DNA from 2 places in the Micromonospora sp. CNZ299 genome. Region 2 is predicted to be linked to the other one. Evidence: riboswitches for the same ligand, from Rfam matches in the RefSeq annotation. Region 2 holds a riboswitch; the other holds the start of a gene.
What was found. Region 2 has a riboswitch for thiamine pyrophosphate ahead of thiE (thiamine phosphate synthase). Riboswitches for the same ligand answer to the same signal wherever they lie in the genome.
Positions count from the first base shown of each region.

Region 1: another riboswitch for thiamine pyrophosphate. It lies ahead of CLT68_RS32025 (ECF transporter S component); the one in region 2 lies ahead of thiE (thiamine phosphate synthase).

Region 1 is NZ_PEFG01000001.1:7,077,896-7,086,541, forward strand. It holds gene CLT68_RS32000 (acyl-CoA dehydrogenase family protein) at 1-510, opposite strand, end outside; gene CLT68_RS32005 (DUF6328 family protein) at 623-1,126, opposite strand; gene CLT68_RS32010 (sugar isomerase domain-containing protein) at 1,301-2,050, opposite strand; gene CLT68_RS32015 (AAC(3) family N-acetyltransferase) at 2,047-2,853, opposite strand; gene CLT68_RS32020 (alpha/beta fold hydrolase) at 2,883-3,713, opposite strand; TPP riboswitch at 3,822-3,926, shown strand; gene CLT68_RS32025 (ECF transporter S component) at 4,001-4,594, shown strand; gene CLT68_RS32030 (ABC transporter ATP-binding protein) at 4,708-6,144, shown strand; gene CLT68_RS32035 (CbiQ family ECF transporter T component) at 6,141-6,941, shown strand; gene CLT68_RS32040 (hypothetical protein) at 7,125-7,550, opposite strand; gene CLT68_RS32045 (MTH1187 family thiamine-binding protein) at 7,844-8,140, shown strand; gene gndA (NADP-dependent phosphogluconate dehydrogenase) at 8,245-8,646, shown strand, end outside.
Region 2 is NZ_PEFG01000001.1:584,054-592,699, reverse strand. It holds gene CLT68_RS02785 (ThuA domain-containing protein) at 1-3,843, opposite strand, end outside; TPP riboswitch at 4,135-4,244, shown strand; gene thiE (thiamine phosphate synthase) at 4,239-4,865, shown strand; gene thiO (glycine oxidase ThiO) at 4,859-6,040, shown strand; gene thiS (sulfur carrier protein ThiS) at 6,031-6,231, shown strand; gene CLT68_RS02765 (thiazole synthase) at 6,228-7,007, shown strand; partial or broken gene CLT68_RS02760 (thiamine phosphate synthase) at 7,004-7,582, shown strand; gene thiD (bifunctional hydroxymethylpyrimidine kinase/phosphomethylpyrimidine kinase) at 7,744-8,529, shown strand; gene thiC (phosphomethylpyrimidine synthase ThiC) at 8,547-8,646, shown strand, end outside.

The sequences.
Region 1 (8,646 bases), 6.5 Mb from region 2:
CACCCCGATCGACTGGTGCGCCGAGAGCAGGGCGCCGATGGCCGGGCTGACCGACCCGGCCAGCATCAGCGCCCGGCAGTAGTGCAGGTTGCTCAGCCCGAGCCCGCCGTACTTCCGGTCGATCTTCATGCCGAACGCGCCGAGGTCGGCCAGACCGTGGAACACCGAGTCCGGAATGGACGCGTCGCGTTCGATGGCGGCGCCGTCGACCTCGGTCGTCAGGAAGGCGCGCAACCGACCGAGGAACTCCTCGGCGCGCGCCACGTCGTCCGGGTCGGACCGGGGCCACGGGTCGATCAGGTCGAGCCGGAACCGACCGAGGAACAACTCCTTGCCGAAGCTGGGTCGGTCCCAGGTGGACTCACGGGCGGCCTCGGCGACCTGCCGGGCCTCCTTCTCGGAGACCTGCCCGGCCTCCTTGGGCAACGGGGCCGCGGCACCGGCGGTGCTGGGCGCGGCGTCGGAGTCGGGGCCGTCCGGTGCCGGTCGGCCGTCCTGCGTCGTGGTCACGGCTGCCCCCTCGAAGCTCGGTGCGGCTGCGTCGACGTGCGCGACTACCCGCCACGCTACCCCCGGTTGTTACCCAGGGGTAGCGCTGCGTGAAGATCTGCGCGATCAGCGATCAGCGACCGGCGATCGCGTCCGGGTCGTCGTCATCGTCGTCGACGTCGTCCTCACCCCAGCTGCGCCGGGCGAACGGCAGGATCACCCAGAACATCAGGAACCAGAGGCCGGTCAGCGCGCTGAGCAGGAAGGCGATCGGCCGGTCCAGCACGAAGTCGGTGATCAGCAGCACCGCGCTGACCATCGCGATCAGCATGAAGGCGAGACCACCGGTGGCCATCCGGTGCGCGAAGCGCACCAGCTCCGGCTTGCGCCCCTGCCGGAACAACGCCCGGTGGAACGCCACCGGCGAGATGATCAGCGCGGTGGCGGCGGCCGCCGCGAGCAACGCCACGATGTAGACGTCCCGCTGGAACTCCGTGGTCTCGGTGAACCCGTTGCTGAACGGCAGGGTGAGCAGGAAGGCGAAGAGGATCTGCACGCCGGTCTGTGCGACCCGCAACTCCTGGAGCAGGTCGGCGAAATTGCGCTGCCAACGCTGCTTGTCGGTCTCCTTGGACACGCGCTACCTCCGGTGAGACGCTACTGCCGGCGGTCCCGGCCGCCGGCAGCAACGCCAATGCCCCACCCGCCCGAGCGCGAAACAGGTTCACAACATCTTCCGTTCACCTCGGGGACGCAGGTCGGTCACCAGCACCAGCCGATGCCGGGCGACCGTGAGCACCGTCCGGCGGCGTCAGGACCCGCGACGGATGCGGCCTGCGTACCGGGCCTCCAACGCCGTGTTGTGCGCGTCGCCGTCCGGGATGTTCGCCGACAGGTAGACCGGTGGCCGCTCCCCCGCTGCCAGCAACCGCGCCACCACCTCCACGGTGATCTGCTGGGCGAGCAGCGCAGCGGTGATCGAGGAGACCGCGCCGACCGCGCCACCACCGGGAAGCGGCAGCGTCGCGTCGCCGTACGGGGCGCCGTTGTCGAGCACCACGTCGGCGAGGTCGCCCAGCTTGCGCCCGGACGGGTGCCGGGAGGTCATCCGACCGGAGTGCTGCGCCGAGGTGATCGCGACCAGCCCGTGGCCACGTTCCTTGACCAGCGTGGCGAACTCCACCATCGCGCCGTTGACCCCGGAGTTCGAGGCGAGCACGAAGACGTCGGTGGGCCGCACCGGCGCCAGCTCGTAGAGGCGGTGCGCGACCGACGGGTCCCGTTCCAGCATCGGGCCCAACCGATCGGCCGGTTCGCCGCCGAGCAGCACCAGGTCGCGCAGCGCGATCCGGTTGGTCGGCACCAGACCGCCCGCCCGGCCGGCGATCTCCATGGCGAGGGCCTCCGAGTGCCCGGTGCCGAACGCGTGCACCACGCCGTCGGCGCGTACGGCGTCGGCGATCAGATCCGCGGCCCGCCCCACCGCCTCCCGCTGGCTTTCGGCCACCCGGCCGATCGTCTCGGTCACCACGGCCAGGTAGTCCTCGGCACTCACCGTCATGCGTCCTCCGTCATCCGATTGCGGGCCAACCAGTGCACCGCGAAGTCGACCGCCGCCCGCTGGCGCATCAACCTGCCGGTCCCGGCACCCACCGGGCCGGTGCGAACCTCTCCGGTGGCCTCCAGGGCCACGCCCAACGCGTCGAAGTCACCCGCGTCGAGCCGTACGTCCTGCCACCACACCCATTCCCGGCCGCCGTCGGCGGTGCGCACCGCAGCGCCGACCCGCTCCCGGGGCGAGCCGGTGCTGCGGTATTCGGCCAGGTGCAGCGAGGTGCTCGCCCAGTGGCCGACACCGAGCAGCAACACGTCGGCGTCCAGGTCGTAGAGCCGGCCCAGCGGGGACTGCTCGCCGAGCATGTCGGCCAGGGCGTGCCCGGTCACCACCTGCTCGGCGGCCGGCCCGAGCGCGGCGAACGACACCTGGGGATGCGAGCTGCGCAGAGCGCCGGGCCAGCCGCGGACCGTCTCGGCGAGCGCCCCCATGAACCGGCTCGGGGTGATCGCCGGGTCGAAGCCGGGCATCTCCGAGCGGATCAGCGGCCACCAGTCCGCCGGCACCGGCGGGTTGCGCCACTGGGCGGGATCGCTGTTCTCCGGTGTGTGGGTGGGCACGACGATCGTGCCGTCCGGACCGAGCGCGTCACGCAGGGCCAGCACCACCGCGTGCGGACCACCGCTGATGAATCCCAGCGGACGGAGGCCGGCGTGCACCAGCAGCGTCGCGCCGGCGCGTACGCCCAGCAGGCGTAGTTGCGCGGCGATCGAGCGGCGGCTGCCCGGCCCTCTGCCGTCCGTCGTCATGATGGCCCTCCCCCGCTGACCCGCACGACTCAGGCCGTTGTGCTGACTCGGGCCAGGATCGCCTCGGCGAGCGGGCCCGGGGCCGCGTCCGGGATCCAGTGGCTCACACCGGCCAGTTGCACGAAGCGGTAGTCCCCGGTGACGTTCGCCGCACACGCCTCGGCGGCGGTCCGACCGATGGCGATGTCCCGGTCACTCCAGACGTACGTGGTGGGCACCGCGACCGGGCCGACCGCTGCCAGGTCGGAGCGGGACATCGCCCGGTACCAGTTCAGGGCGGCGGTGAGGGCTCCCGGCTCGCGCATCGGGTCGGCGTAGCGGTCCACCCGGGGCCCGTCGCCCACTCCGCCGAGCAGTTTGCGCAGCGCGGTGGCGTGCCACGCCAGCAGCACCTTCTCCGCCTTGTCCGGCTTACGGAACAGCGCAATGTACGACGAGCGGGCCTTCTGCTGGCTGTCGTTGGCCAGGGCGTGCGCCATGGCCGCCGGATGTGGCACGGACACCGCCGTCAGTGTGCGGACCCGCTCGGGGTGCCCGGCCGCGACCGCCCAGGCCAGGATCGCGCCCCAGTCGTGGCCGACCAGGTGGACGGCGTCCAACCCGAGGGCGTCGAGCACCGCCACCACATCGGCGACCAGCTCGGGGATCCGGTAGTCCGCCACCGCCGTGGGCCGGGCACCCGGCGAGTAACCCCGCTGGTCCAGCGCGTACGTGCGCAGCCCGGCCGCGTGCAGCGCCGGCACGACCTCGTCCCACTCGCCGCTGTGCTGTGGGAAACCGTGCAACAGCAGGACAGGTACGCCCTCCGGCGGACCACCGGCGGTTACCTCGAACGTGAAGCCTCGCGCGTCAACCCGCATGATCGGAAGCGTACCCAGCCGACGACGGGCCGGCTGCTCGCCGCAGGTCAGGCGGATGCCCTCCTGGGCCAGCGGCCCACGTCGGTGTTAGCGTCAGCGAGACAACTTCACATCCGACAGGGGAGCGCACAGCGCTGAGAGTGCGGGCATGCCCGCAGACCCTCGAACCTGATCTGGGTAATGCCAGCGCAGGGAGTTCGGTCGACCTCCAGCCGCGCCGCAGTCCGGTGCCACCGGACGCGGCGTGCGTCTTCTCCTGGTTCGCACTCACGAACTGGGAGCAACACATGAGTTCCACCACCGACACACACCGTTGGCGGACCATCGACATCGTGGTCGCCTCGGTGATCGCGGTCGCCTTCGGCGTCATCTTCTGGGCCTGGGGCCTGGTCTGGAGCGCCACCGAGGGTGCGTTCGCCTTCTTCCCGCCGGCGCAGGCACTGTTGTACGGCGTCTGGCTGATGCCGGCCGTGATCGGCGGTCTGGTCATCCGCAAGCCCGGTGCCGCGCTCTACTGCGAGACGGTGGCCGCGGTCCTCTCCGCGCTGCTGGGCAGCCAGTGGGCCGGCACGGTGATCCCGCAGGGCATCGTGCAGGGCATCGGCGCGGAGCTGGCGTTCGCCGCCTTCCGGTACCGGTCGTTCCGGCTGCCCACCGCGGTGGTGGCCGGCGCGCTGACCGGTCTCAGCGCCGCGCTGTTCGACTTCTTCATCTGGAACGTCGACTACGCGCTGGCCGACTACCGCATCCCGTACGCGCTGATCACCATCGTCAGCGCAACGGTGATCGCCGGAGCGGGCGGCTGGCTGCTGACCAGGGCCCTGGCCAACACCGGTGTCCTGGACCGTTTCCCGGTAGGCCGGGACCGCGCCCTGATCTGACCCCACCCACTCGCGTCGATCATGAGGTTGACGGGCGGATGGATCTTCAGAACCACCGTCAACCTCATGATCGACCGTGCAGGGTGGAGCCGGGGCTTGGGAGGGGGTGTTTGGTGGGCGGGGTACTGCTGCGGGGGTTCGGTTGGCGGCACGCCGGGCGGCGCGCGTGGGCTCTGCGCGGGGTCGACCTGCGGGTTGAGGTCGGGGAGCGGGTGCTGCTGCTCGGGCCCTCGGGGGCCGGTAAGAGCACCCTGCTCAGCGCGCTCGCCGGGCTGCTACCCGAGGACTCCGGCGAGCAGGAGGGCACCGTCGAGATCGACGGGCTCGACCCCCGCAAGGGCCGGGAACGGGTCGGCATCGTCTTCCAGGACCCGGAAACCCAACTGGTGATGGCCCGCTGCGGCGACGACGTCGCGTTCGGGCTGGAGAACCGGGGAGTGCCCGCCGACGAGATCTGGCCCCGGGTGGACGAGGCGCTGCACCGGGTCGGCTTCCCGTACTCCCGGGACCGCAACACGGCCGCACTGTCCGGCGGCGAGCAGCAACGCCTGGCCCTGGCCGGCGCGCTGGCCCTGCGCCCCGGCCTGCTGCTGCTTGACGAGCCGACCGCCAACCTCGACCCGGCCGGGGCCGAGCTGATCCGGCAGGCGGTTGCCGGGGCGCTGGACGCCGACACCACGCTGATCCTGGTCGAGCACCGGGTCGCCGAGGCGCTGCCACTGGTCGACCGGGTGGTCGTCCTGGACCCGGGCGGCGGGGTCCGTGCGGACGGCACGCCCGAGGCGGTCTTCGCCGCCCACGGCCCCGCCCTGGCCGCCGAGGGAGTCTGGGTGCCGGGTCACCCCATCGCGCCCCGGCGGGCCACCGCCGCTCCCGGCGAGCTGTTGCTCACCGCCGACCGGCTCGGCCTGCCACCCCGGCTGGCCTCCACCGATCTGGCGGTACGCGCCGGAGAGGCACTCGCCGTACGCGGACCCAACGGCGCCGGCAAGTCCACCCTGGCGTTGCTGCTCGGCGGGCTGCTCCGGCCAGGCACCGGCCGGGTCAACGCGTCCGCCGAGTTGGCCGGCGCGGACCATCGCACTCCCCCGCACCGCTGGCGGGCACCCGCGCTGACCCGGCGGATCGGGTCCGTCTTCCAGGACCCGGAGCACCAGTTCGTCACGAGCACCGTCTTCGACGAGCTGGCGCTCGGCCCGCGCCGCACCGGTCAACCCGAGGCAGCCGTGCGGGAGACCGTGGCCGGGCTGCTGGAGCGACTACGACTGGATCGGCTCGCCGCCGCCAACCCGTACACCCTCTCCGGGGGCGAGGCGCGGCGGCTGAGCGTGGCGACGGCCCTGGCCACCGCGCCCCGTCTGTTGATCTGCGATGAACCGACCTTCGGCCAGGACCGGCGGACCTGGCGGGAGCTGGTCGACCTCTTCGCCGAGCTGCGCGACGCCGGGCACGGCGTCGTCGCGGTCACCCACGACGCGGCTTTCGTCGCCGCTCTCGCCGACCGCACCGTCACCCTGCACCGGGCCGTGACCGGCGACGGTGCCCGATGATCAGCATCGAACCGGTCGCCGCGCCCGGTGCGCCGTTGGCCCGCCGCAACCCGGTGGCGAAGGTCGCCGCAGCGCTGGTCTTCTCGTTCACCCTGCTGGCCACCCTGGACCCGGTGGCCCCGGCGATCGCCATCGCGCTCGAACTCGCCGTACTCCCGCTGTTCGGCATCCGCTACCGGGTGCTGGCCCGGCGGGCCTGGCCGCTGCTCCTCAGCGCCGTCGGCATCCTGGTCACCCTGGTGCTCTTCGCCGCCGACCGGTCCGGTCGGGTCCTGCTGGACGCGGGGCCGGTGTTCGTGAGCACCGGCGTGCTGCTCACCGCGCTCGGCCTGGTGCTGCGGGTCTTCGCGGTGGCACTGCCGGGCGTGATCGTCTTCGCGACCACCGACCCCACCGACCTGGCCGACGCGCTGATCCAGAACGCGAAGGCGCCGGCCCGGTTCGCCATCGGGGCGCTCGCCGCGTTCCGGCTGGTGCCGCTGCTCGGTCAGGAGTGGCAGATGATCAGCATGGCCCGGCGGGCGCGGGGCGTCGACGCGGGACGCAACCCGGTGGCGAAGCTACGACTGTTCGCCTCCACCGCGTTCGCGCTGCTGGTCGGGGCGATCCGCCGCGGCACCCGGCTGGCCGTGGCGATGGACGCGCGTGGCTTCGACGCCGGCACCCCCCGGACCGTGGCCCGCCGGCAGCGCTTCACCCGGGCCGACGGGCTGCTCGTCGCCGGGGCGGCCGCCCTGGCCGCCGGCGCACTGACCACGAGCATCCTCCTCGGCAGCTTCCGCCCCCTGATCGGCTGACCTGACCCCTTCTCTCCGAGCAGGGCGCCGCCCAGCGTCTCTGAGCGTCGCCGCGCGGGCATGATCCGCACAACTTCAGGGATGGTGCTGCTTCGTTGGGCGGTGAGGCAGCACCATCCCTGAAGTTGCTGTCTGCCTCACCGCCCACGGGGGTCGGGACCGCGCGGGTGGGTGCGGGGTCGGTCAGCTGCGGCGGAAGGCGTAGCGGCGGCTCTGGCCGGCTTGTTGACCACGCCCGCCGGCCGAGCGTGTCCCGCCACCCTGCGGCGGTCCAGCGGTCGGTGCCTTCGGTCGCCCGGCGACCTTCGGCAGGTCTGCCACCACCGGCGCGTCGACTGCTGCCGGCACGTCGAACGGCGGCACCAGCTCACCCGGCACCACCGCTGGCGGAGCCGGCTGACTCAGCACCGCCGGCAGCGCCGGCTCGACCAGCACTGCCGGCTCACCCAACTCCGCCGGAAACGCCGGATCGACCAGGAGAGCCGGTTGGACCGCGAGATCGAAGTCGGGGCGGGTCGGTAGGAGCGCGTCATGGCCGGCCGCCGCGTCTGTGCCGGCGGACGTGGGTACGACTGAACGGGATTTCTTCCGGTTGCGCCTGGCAGGCATCCGGGCCTCCTTCAAAGCCGACCGGCACGGCCGGTCCCGCGCGCCGGCGGTCGGTCGGATCGGCTGATGACCGTCGTCGTGCGACGGTCCAACGGGGAAGGGACTGCTCACCGGGGTCGGGACACAGCCAGCGCCGCCGAACGGCGGGTGGGAGATGCGGGACGCCCGGGAGCGCACGGACCGCGACGCGGGGCGGCGGGCCGGCTCGGAAGTGGGGCGTCAGTTGCGCATGCCCGCACTCTATCGGCACCAGGTGGGGCGGTGCAGCCGATTTTCCTGGCACCATCGGCGGCATGCTGATCGCGTTCTCGATAACCCCGCTCGGTGTCGGTGAGTCCGTCGGTGACCTGGTCGCCGAGGCGGTACGGGTGGTCCGCGACTCGGGCCTTCCCAACCGCACCGACGCCATGTTCACCACCGTCGAGGGTGAGTGGGACGAGGTGATGGCGGTCGTCAAACAGGCGGTCGACGTGGTGGCCGCGCACGCACCCCGGGTGAGCGTGGTGCTCAAGGCCGACATCCGGCCGGGGGTGACCGACGCGCTCACCGCGAAGGTGGCGCACGTGGAGAACCGGCTGGCCCAGGGCTGAGCGCCATCGGTCGGTGACCGGCTGTTGGGCAGCGCTCCCCCATGGCCCCTGCGTCGCGATACCGTCGCAACACATTGACACGACGGCGAGAGGTGGCGGCACGGATGGTTGAGCAGGCGAGGGCGCAGATTGGTGTGACCGGGCTGGCGGTGATGGGTCGGAATGTGGCCCGCAACCTGGCCCGCAACGGCTTCACGGTGGCAGTGCACAACCGGTCGCCGGAACGCACCCGCAGCCTGGTTGCCGAGCACGGTGACGAGGGCACGTTCCTGCCCGGCGAGTCGATGGCCGATTTCGTGGCGTCGTTGGAGCGCCCCCGCGCGGTCATCGTCATGGTCAAGGCTGGCGCACCCACCGACGCGGTGATCGACGAGTTGGTGCCGCTGCTGGAAGAGGGCGACATCATCGTCGACTGCGGCAACGCCCACTTCGCCGACACCCGCCGTCGGGAGGAGGCGCTGCGCGCGCAGGGCCTGCACTTCAGCGGCACCGGCGTCTCCGGTGGC
Region 2 (8,646 bases):
CGCCGGTGCGGCGGCACTGTCGGCGGCCTCGTTGCGAGGCGTACCGGCCGTCTCCCGGATGAACTCCACCCGCCGGCTGCCGTTGTACAGCAGGTCCAGCTTGGCGTAGTTGTCGTCGTCGCCGTACACCAGCACGCCAGCCTGCTGGTAGTTCGCCGTCACCGGCAGCGTGACCTTGGTGGTCATCTCCCAGGCGCCGGTCGGAGCCGCCTGGAGCACCAGGTTGGTGGCGTCGTTGCGAGCGCCGTAGAGGTCGCCCACCGCGGTGGGCAGCCGCAGCGCGCCGCCGCTGAGCGAGTAGAGCTGGTTCTCCCGGACCACGCTGGTCCAGCGTTCCTTGTCGAGGCTGTTGCCGTTGAAGTCGTCCGAACGCGCCCCGAAGCAGGACGTGTCCGGAGCGTCGACCCGCACCGGCACCGTGGCGTACGACTTGGCACCCTTGCTGTCGGTCACCGTGAGGGTGGCCGTGAAGGTGCCCGCGTTGGTGTAGGTGTGGCTGGCGTCCAGTGTGGTCGCCGAGCCTCCGTCACCGAAGTCCCAGGCGTACGTCAGCGGGGTGTCGCCCTCGGCGTCGGTGGCCGTGCCGTCGAAGGCGACGGTGACCGGTGCGGTGCCGGTGGCCGGGGTGGCCGTGGCGCTGACCACCGGTGGCGCGTTCTCGGTGACGCCGCGGCCGATGAAGTCCATCCAGTTGACGTTGAACAGCGAGCCCGTCCCGCCGTTCGGGTCGCGGGCCAGGAAGTACAGCGAGCCGCTCGCGGCACCGGTGACCGGCGCGCTCACGTCCGTGTACGTCTGCCACGCACCGGTCGACGGGACGACGGCCGTGGCGACCACCGGTCCGTCAACCGCACCCGCACGGACCTCGATCCGACCGCCGGCGGCTGCCGAGGCGGCCCGGAACCGGATCTCGGTGATGTTGGTCAGGTCTGCCGGAGCGACCGACCACCAGTCACCGTCCTCGATGAAAGCGACGCTCTGGCCGCCACCGGCGGTGTCGGCGCCGGCTTCCCGCTGCACGCCGGCGTCGCCGCCGCCGGTGCTCACCGGGGCGCGCCCGGTGGCGGTGAAGTATTCGGCCTGCTTCTGCTTGGGCTGGAGGATCTCGATCGCCCGACCGGTGAGCGGGCCGGACCCGCCGGCGCCACCCTCGTCGGTGTAGGTGGCCTCGAAGACCGCGAACACGTTCGCCTCGGCGCCGTGCCCGGAGGCGAGCGACGTCTGGACGGTGCCGGTGCAGCCGGTGTGCTGCTCCAGCGGGTGCGCGTGCTCGTCGTGACCCAGCAGCACCTGGAGTTGCACCTTGTCGCAGTCGACCTGCCCGTCCTCGGGGTCGGTCACCTTGACGCTGTAGCGGACCTGATCGCCCCAGTTGAAGAAGCCACCGTCCGGCGGGAACTCGATGGTCACCGTCGGCGCGGTGTTGCCCACGGTGACCGGCACGTTGGCCACCGCGGTACGGCCCTTCGGGTTGGTGACGGTGAGCTGGGCGGTGTAGCTGCCGGCCGTCGCGTACGTGTGCGTCGGGTTGGCCTCGGTCGAGGTCTGCCCGTCGCCGAAGGTCCAGGCGTAGGTGAGCGTGCCACCGTCCGGGTCCCGGGAGCCGGCGCTGGAGAAGGTGACAGTCAACGGCGCCGGGCCCGAGGTCGGGTTGGCGGACGCCGCCGCGATCGGGGCACGGTCACCGGCGGTGTAGTCGATCCGGTAGACGCCGGAGTTGTCGTTGTTGCCGCCGAAGCCGCTGCCCCACTCGATCAGGTACAGGGCACCGTCCGGGCCGAACTCGAAGTCCATCGGCCGGACCATGCTCATCCCGGTGAGCAGCTGGTTGATGTCCACCAACGACTTGCCGTCGGGGGTCATCTGCATGGTGTACATCTTGTTCTGGTTCCACTCGCCGAGCAGAGCCTTGCCGTCGTAGTACGCCGGCCACTTGCGGTTGGAGTTGAGGTCGGCGTCGTAGCGGTAGACCGGGCCGCCCATCGGCGCGCCACCACCGCCGATCTCCGGGTAGCGCGCGTCGCCGGCGTACCCGTAGTCGACGGTGGCCGGGACGACCGGCGGGAGGTTGGTCAGGCCGGTGTTGTTGGGCGAGTTGTTGACCGGTGCGGCGCAGTCGAACTTCGGACCGCTCGGGCCGGACGGGAACGTGTAGTCGTTGTACGCCTCGTTCGTGCCCGTGCAGTACGGCCAGCCGTAGTTGCCGGGGGTCACGACGTTCCACTCGACCAGGCCGCGGGGGCCCCGGTTCGGGTTGTCCGCGTTGGCGTCCGGCCCGTAGTCCGCCACGTACAGCGTGTCGGTCTTCGGATCGGTGCCGATCCGGAACGGGTTGCGGAAGCCCATCGCGAAGATCTCGGGCCGGGTCTTCTCGGTGCCCGGCGCGAAGAGGTTGCCCGTCGGGACGGTGTACGTGCCGTCGTCCTCCGGGTGGATCCGGATCACCTTGCCGCGCAGGTCGTTGGTGTTGCCCGAGCTGCGCTGCGCGTCGTAGTCCTGGCGGCCCGGCCGCTCGTCGAGCGGCGAGTACGCGCTCGACTCGAACGGGTTGGTGTTGTCACCGGTGGCCAGGTAGAGGTTGCCGGCGCTGTCGAAGGCCATGCTGCCGCCAGCGTGGCAGCAGGTGTTGCGCTGGGTGTCGACCCGCAGCACCTGCTTCTCGCTGGCCGGGTCGATGGTGTCGCCGGTGACCGTGAAGCGGGACAGCAGGTTGCGGGTGACCCCGTCGTTCGGGGCGTAGTAGAGATACACCCACTTGTTGGTGGCGAAGTCCGGGTCGAGCCGGATGCCGATCAGCCCGTCCTCGTTGCCGGTGAAGACGTCCAGGTCGACGGCGGTGATGGTGCTGCCGGTGTCCGGCTTGACGATCTGCACGCGACCGTCGCGCTCGATGTAGAAGACCCGCCCGTCTCCGGCGATGTCCAGCTCCATCGGGTTGCTGGTGTTGCTGTCCAGCGCGACCTTCTCGAAGTTCGAGGTCTTCGAGGCGCCGCAGTCGGCGTTCTCGACACCGGCCGCGGTCCGGATGCCGCCGAGCAGGTGGGACAGGAACTCGGGCTCGGCGTACGACTCCCGGGTGTGGCCGCCCCCGGTGTACCAGGATCGGCCGCCGTCGAAGTCCTGACACCAGGCGATCGGGTGGTCGGCGCCCATGGCACCGGCGCCCGCGGTGTAGCTCTTCTCGTCCAGGCTGGCGAGCACGTGCACGTCCGGCCGGGGGTTGGTCTGGTAGTTGTACCACTCGTCGAACCGGGACCAGCGGTCCGGCAGCCCGGTCGTGGACGGGTGGGCGTGGTCCTCCACCCTGACCGTGGCCTGCTGGTTCTGTGGGTGGTTGGCGAAGTACGCGCCGACCAGGTCGCCGTACCAGGCCCAGCTGTACTCGGTGTCCGATGCGGCGTGGATGCCGACGTAGCCGCCGCCCGCCTTGACGTAGCGCTCGAACGCCGCCTGCTGCTCGGCGTCGAGCACGTCACCGGTGGTGGAGAGCCAGATCACCGCCTTGTACTTCGCGAGGTTGGCGTCGTTGAATGCGGCACCGTCCTCGGAGTTGTCCACTGTAAATCCGTTGGCCACACCGAGCTGTTGGATGGCAGCGATGCCGGTGGGGATGGAGTCGTGCCGGAAGCCGGCGGTCTTGGAGAAGACGAGGACGGAGAAGGGATCGGCCGCGGCCTTTGGCGCCTTCGGCACCACCTGGCTGACCGGGGCTGCGGCTTTCGCATCCCGTGGGGGGACCTGGGCGGCCGCCTGGGCGGGCGTGCCGAACAGGGTGGTCGAGGCCATGGCCAGGGAGATCAGGGTTGCGGTGATGGGTACGCGGGCACGACGAGAACGGGACACGCCGCCTCCTATGTCGTAGTGACAGGGATCGCGGGAGCCGGCTCGCCGAAGACCCTCCCAGATGGAGCCGGTGGTGACACCGCGTCACGGTGCCCCCGCCAACATTTTGTCGAATCGCTGAACAAATTAATTCGGCTGGCTCAATGTCCGGCAAGATGCCGGCAGGTAACGGTTCTGCAACGGGGGGCGACATTCCGAATAGGACCGGGATGAAGCGCCCAACCTAATCCGCCATTCCGGCCCGTCGACACCCGCCTTGGCAGACCGGCGGATCTGTCGTACGGTGACACGCAAGTAACCCACGGGAGCCCGGTGTGCCGGGCTGAGAGGGGGGCTGACAGCCCCCGACCGTCGAACCTGATCCGGATAATGCCGGCGCAGGGAGGAGCGTTGCCGTGCCGTCCCTGGGGCGACTGCATCTGATCACCGACACCCGACCCGGGCGAGACCCGCTCACCGTGGTCCGGGCCGCCCTCGCGGTGGCCCGAGCCGACCTGGTGGTGCAGGTCCGGGTCGAGGATTCCGCCACCGACCGCGAGGCGTACGAGCTGGCCCAGCGGGTGCTGGCGCTCTGCGTGTCGTACGGGGCGACCTGCCTGGTCAACGATCGGCTGCACGTGGCGCTGGCGGTCGGTGCCGCCGGTGGGCACGTCGGGGCAGACGACCTGCCGGTCGCCGCCGCCCGTCGGGTGCTGGGCCCGGCCGGCGTGCTGGGCGCCACCGCCCGCGCGCCGGGAACAGCGACCGCGGCGGTCGCGGCGGGAGCCAGCTACCTGGGCGTCGGGCCGTGTCACGCCACCAGCACCAAGTCCGGCCTGCCAGACCCCATCGGGCCCGTGGGCGTACGTGCCGTCGTCGACGCCGTCGACGTGCCGGTCATCGCGATCGGCGGCGTGACCGCCGAGCGGGTGCCGGAGCTGCGGGCCGCCGGGGCGTACGGGGTGGCGGTCGTCGGGGCGGTCTCGGCTGCCGCCGACCCGGCGCGGGCGACCGCCGAGCTGATCGAGGCCCTGGCGTGCTGACCGGCCGCTCGGAGTCAGCGCGATCGAGTGACCGGGCCCGGCCGGACGTCGCGGTGGTGGGGGCGGGGCCGATCGGGCTGGCGATCGCCTGGCGCTGCGCCGCCCGAGGGCTGCGCGTGGTGGTGCACGATCCGGAGCCCGGCTCGGGGGCGTCGGCGGTGGCCGCCGGCATGCTCTCGCCGGTCGCCGAGGCGTACTTCGGTGAGCGACAGCTGACCGGGCTGCTGCTGGCGTCCGCCGCCCGCTGGCCGGCGTTCGCCGCCGAGCTGACCGCTGCGTGCGGCACCGGGATCGGCTACCGGACCGAGGGCACCCTGATGGTCGGGCTGACCGGCGACGACCTGGCCGAGGCGCGCCGGCTCTGGGCGTACCAGCAGGGGTTGGGCCTGCCGGTGACCCCACTGCGCCCCAGCGAGCTGCGCGACCGCGAGCCGGCGCTCGCACCACGGCTGCGCGGCGGCGCGCTCGCGCCCACCGACCACCAGGTCGACCCCCGGCGGCTGGTGCCGGCGCTGCGCACGGCCGCCCAGCGGGCCGGAGCGGTGCTCGTGCCGCAGGCGGTCGCGCCTCTGTCTGATGTGGATGCTGCGGTCACGGTTGTCGCCGCCGGCTGCGGGGCCGCCGCCCTCACCGGCCTGCCCGTCCGGCCGGTGAAGGGCCAGATCCTCCGGCTCCGCGCGCCCGACGGCGTCGCGCCGGGCTTCCGGCACGTGATCCGGGGGTACGCCGACGGCGAACCCGTCTACCTGGTGCCCCGCGCCGACGGCGAGGTCGTGCTCGGCGCGACGGTCGAGGAACGGGCGGACACCACTGTCACCGCCGGTGCGGTGCAGCGCCTGCTCCGCGCCGGAGTCGACCTGCTGCCCGAGCTGGCCGAGTACGACCTGGTCGAGGCGGTCGCCGGGCTGCGCCCGGGCACGCCGGACAACGCGCCGATCCTCGGGCCGCTGCCCGACCGGCCAAACGTGCTGGCCGCCACCGGGCACCACCGGCACGGCATCGTGCTCACCCCGATCACCGCCGACCTGATCACCGAGCTGGTGCTCGACGGCGTGCCCGACCCGCTGCTCGCGCCCTTCGGACCCGAACGGTTCGTCGGTGCCGGATCGGCCGCTCGCACACCTGCCGCGGCGGGTGGACCTGAACCGACGATGGAGGGGGACCGGTGGAGTTGACGGTGAACGGGGCCGGACGCAGCGTCCCCGGCGGCGCGTCGGTGGCCGACCTGGTGCGCGACGTCGTGCCCGAACAGCGGGGGGTGGCGGTCGCGGTCAACGGCGAGGTCGTGCCCCGGGCCGGCTGGCCGGCCACTGTGCTGCGCGACGGCGACCGGGTCGAGGTCCTCACCGCGGCGCAGGGCGGGTGAGCGGCGTGACGTTCGAGCTGGGTGGGGAGACGTTCACCTCGCGGTTGATCCTCGGCACCGGCGGCGCCGCGAACCTGCACGTGCTGGAACAGGCGATCCGGGCGTCCGGCACCGAGCTGGTCACGCTGGCGCTGCGCCGGGTGGGCACCGCGCCGGGCTCCACCGGTGGGCTGCTGGAGCTGCTGGACCGGTGCGGGGTACGGCTGCTGCCGAACACCGCCGGCTGCCACACCGCGACCGAGGCGGTGAAGGTGGCCCGGCTGGCCCGGGACGCGTTCGACACCGACTGGGTCAAGCTGGAGGTGATCGGCGACGAGCGGACGCTGCTGCCCGACGGGGTGGAACTGCTCCGCGCCGCCGAGGAACTGGTGGCCGACGGCTTCACCGTCCTGCCGTACACCAGCGACGATCCGGTGCTCGCCCGCCGGCTCGCCGACGTGGGCTGTGCCGCGGTGATGCCGGCCGGTTCCCCGATCGGCTCCGGGCTCGGCATCGGCAACCCCCACCACATCCGGCTCATCCGGCAGGGGGTGGACGTGCCGGTGATCCTCGACGCGGGCATCGGCACCGCCTCCGACGCGGCCCTGGCCATGGAGCTGGGCTGCGACGCGGTGCTGCTGGCCAGCGCCGTGACCCGGGCCGAGGACCCGGTGGCGATGGCGACCGCGATGCGGTACGCGGTCGAGGCGGGCCGGCTGGCGGCAGGCGCCGGCCGGATCGCCCGGCGCTTCCACGCGCTGCCCTCCACACCCGACGAGGGAAGACCGGACCTGTGACCCCGCCGTCCGGTGTTGTCCTGTTGACCGACCGGCTCGTCGCGCGGGGCGGGCTCGACCGGGTCGTGGCGGGAGCCGTGGCCGGGGGAGTGCGTTGGGTGGTGCTGCGGGAGAAGGACCTGCCCCGCGCCGAGCGTGCGGCTCTCGCCGTCGAGCTGCGCGCGATCGTCGCCGACGTCGGCGGAACTCTCGTCGTGGCCGGCCCCGACCCGCTCGGCGGCGACGCCGTGCACCTGCCCGCCGCCGGCCCGTATCCGCCGCCGACCCACAGCCTGGTCGGCCGCTCCTGCCACGACGAAGCCGAGCTGAACCGCCTGACCACCGAGCACTACGCGACCGTCTCCCCGGTCTGGCCCACGAAGACAAAACCGGGCTACGGCCCACCCCTGGGACCGGACGGCCTGCGAAAGCTGATCAGGATCAGCAACGTGCCGGTCCTGGCGCTGGGCGGAGTGGAAACCCCAGAACAGGTAACCGCCTGCGTCAAGGCGGGAGCCACCGGAGTAGCCGTACTGGGCGCACTCATGCGATCCGCGAACCCGGCCGAAACAGCCGCCGCCCTGACCAACGCCTATGTCGAGGCGGTCACCCCTGTGCTGACCCAAACCCGGCGCGGGGTCACCCAGGTCTCCACGTCAGGGCTGCGGCCGACCGTGCCCACGCAGGGATCAAGCCTGACCGCCCGGAGTGGGCACGGTCGGCCGCAGCCCCCAACCGCAACCAAAGGCCAGGCAAAATGACCCCGCGAACACTGCTGACAATCGCAGGCTCAGACTCCGGCGGCGGCGCGGGCATCCAGGCCGACCTGAAGGTCTTCGCCGCGCTGGGCGCGTACGGCACCAGCGTCATCACGGCGGTCACCGCACAGAACACCCGAGGCGTCGACGCCGTCCTGCCGTTGCCTCCGCGCACGGTCACCGAGCAGTTGGACAGCGTGCTCGCCGACTTCACCGTCTCGGCGGTCAAGACGGGAATGCTCGGCACCCCGGCGGTCGCCGACGTGGTGGCGCAGGCCGCACGTGCCGGCCGGCTGCCCCAGCTCGTCGTCGACCCGGTGCTCGTCGCCACGAGCGGCCACCGGCTCGGCGTGGTGGGCGCGGTGGAGCGGCTGCTCCCGTACGCCACTGTGGCGACGCCGAACTGCGCGGAGGCCGCGGCCATCACCGGACGCCCGGTGGACGACGTGGCCGGGATGGTCGTGGCCGCCGAGGCGCTCGCGGCCGGCGGCCCCGACCACGTCGTGGTCACCGGGGGTGATCTGGACGGCGGCGAGGCGGTCGACGTGCTGCACGGCGGCGGTGTCACCACGCTGCTGCGGGCCCCCCGGGTGACGACCCGGCACACCCACGGGACCGGGTGTTCGTTCTCGGCGGCGATCGCCGTGCGGCTCGCGCTGGGTGATCCGGTGCCGGCGGCGGTGGGTGCCGCCAAGGAGTACGTGCTCCGGGCGCTGACCGGCGCGCGGGGTTGGGAGCTGGGCGCGGGGCGCGGACCGCTGAACCACTTCGGCTGGTCCGCTTGATCACCAGGGAGGCTGTCATGCACGCACGAGGCAAGGTGTACGTCGAGGGTTCGCGACCGGACGTCCGGGTGCCGTTCGCGGAGGTGGGGCTGACCGGAGATCTTCCGCCGGTGCGGC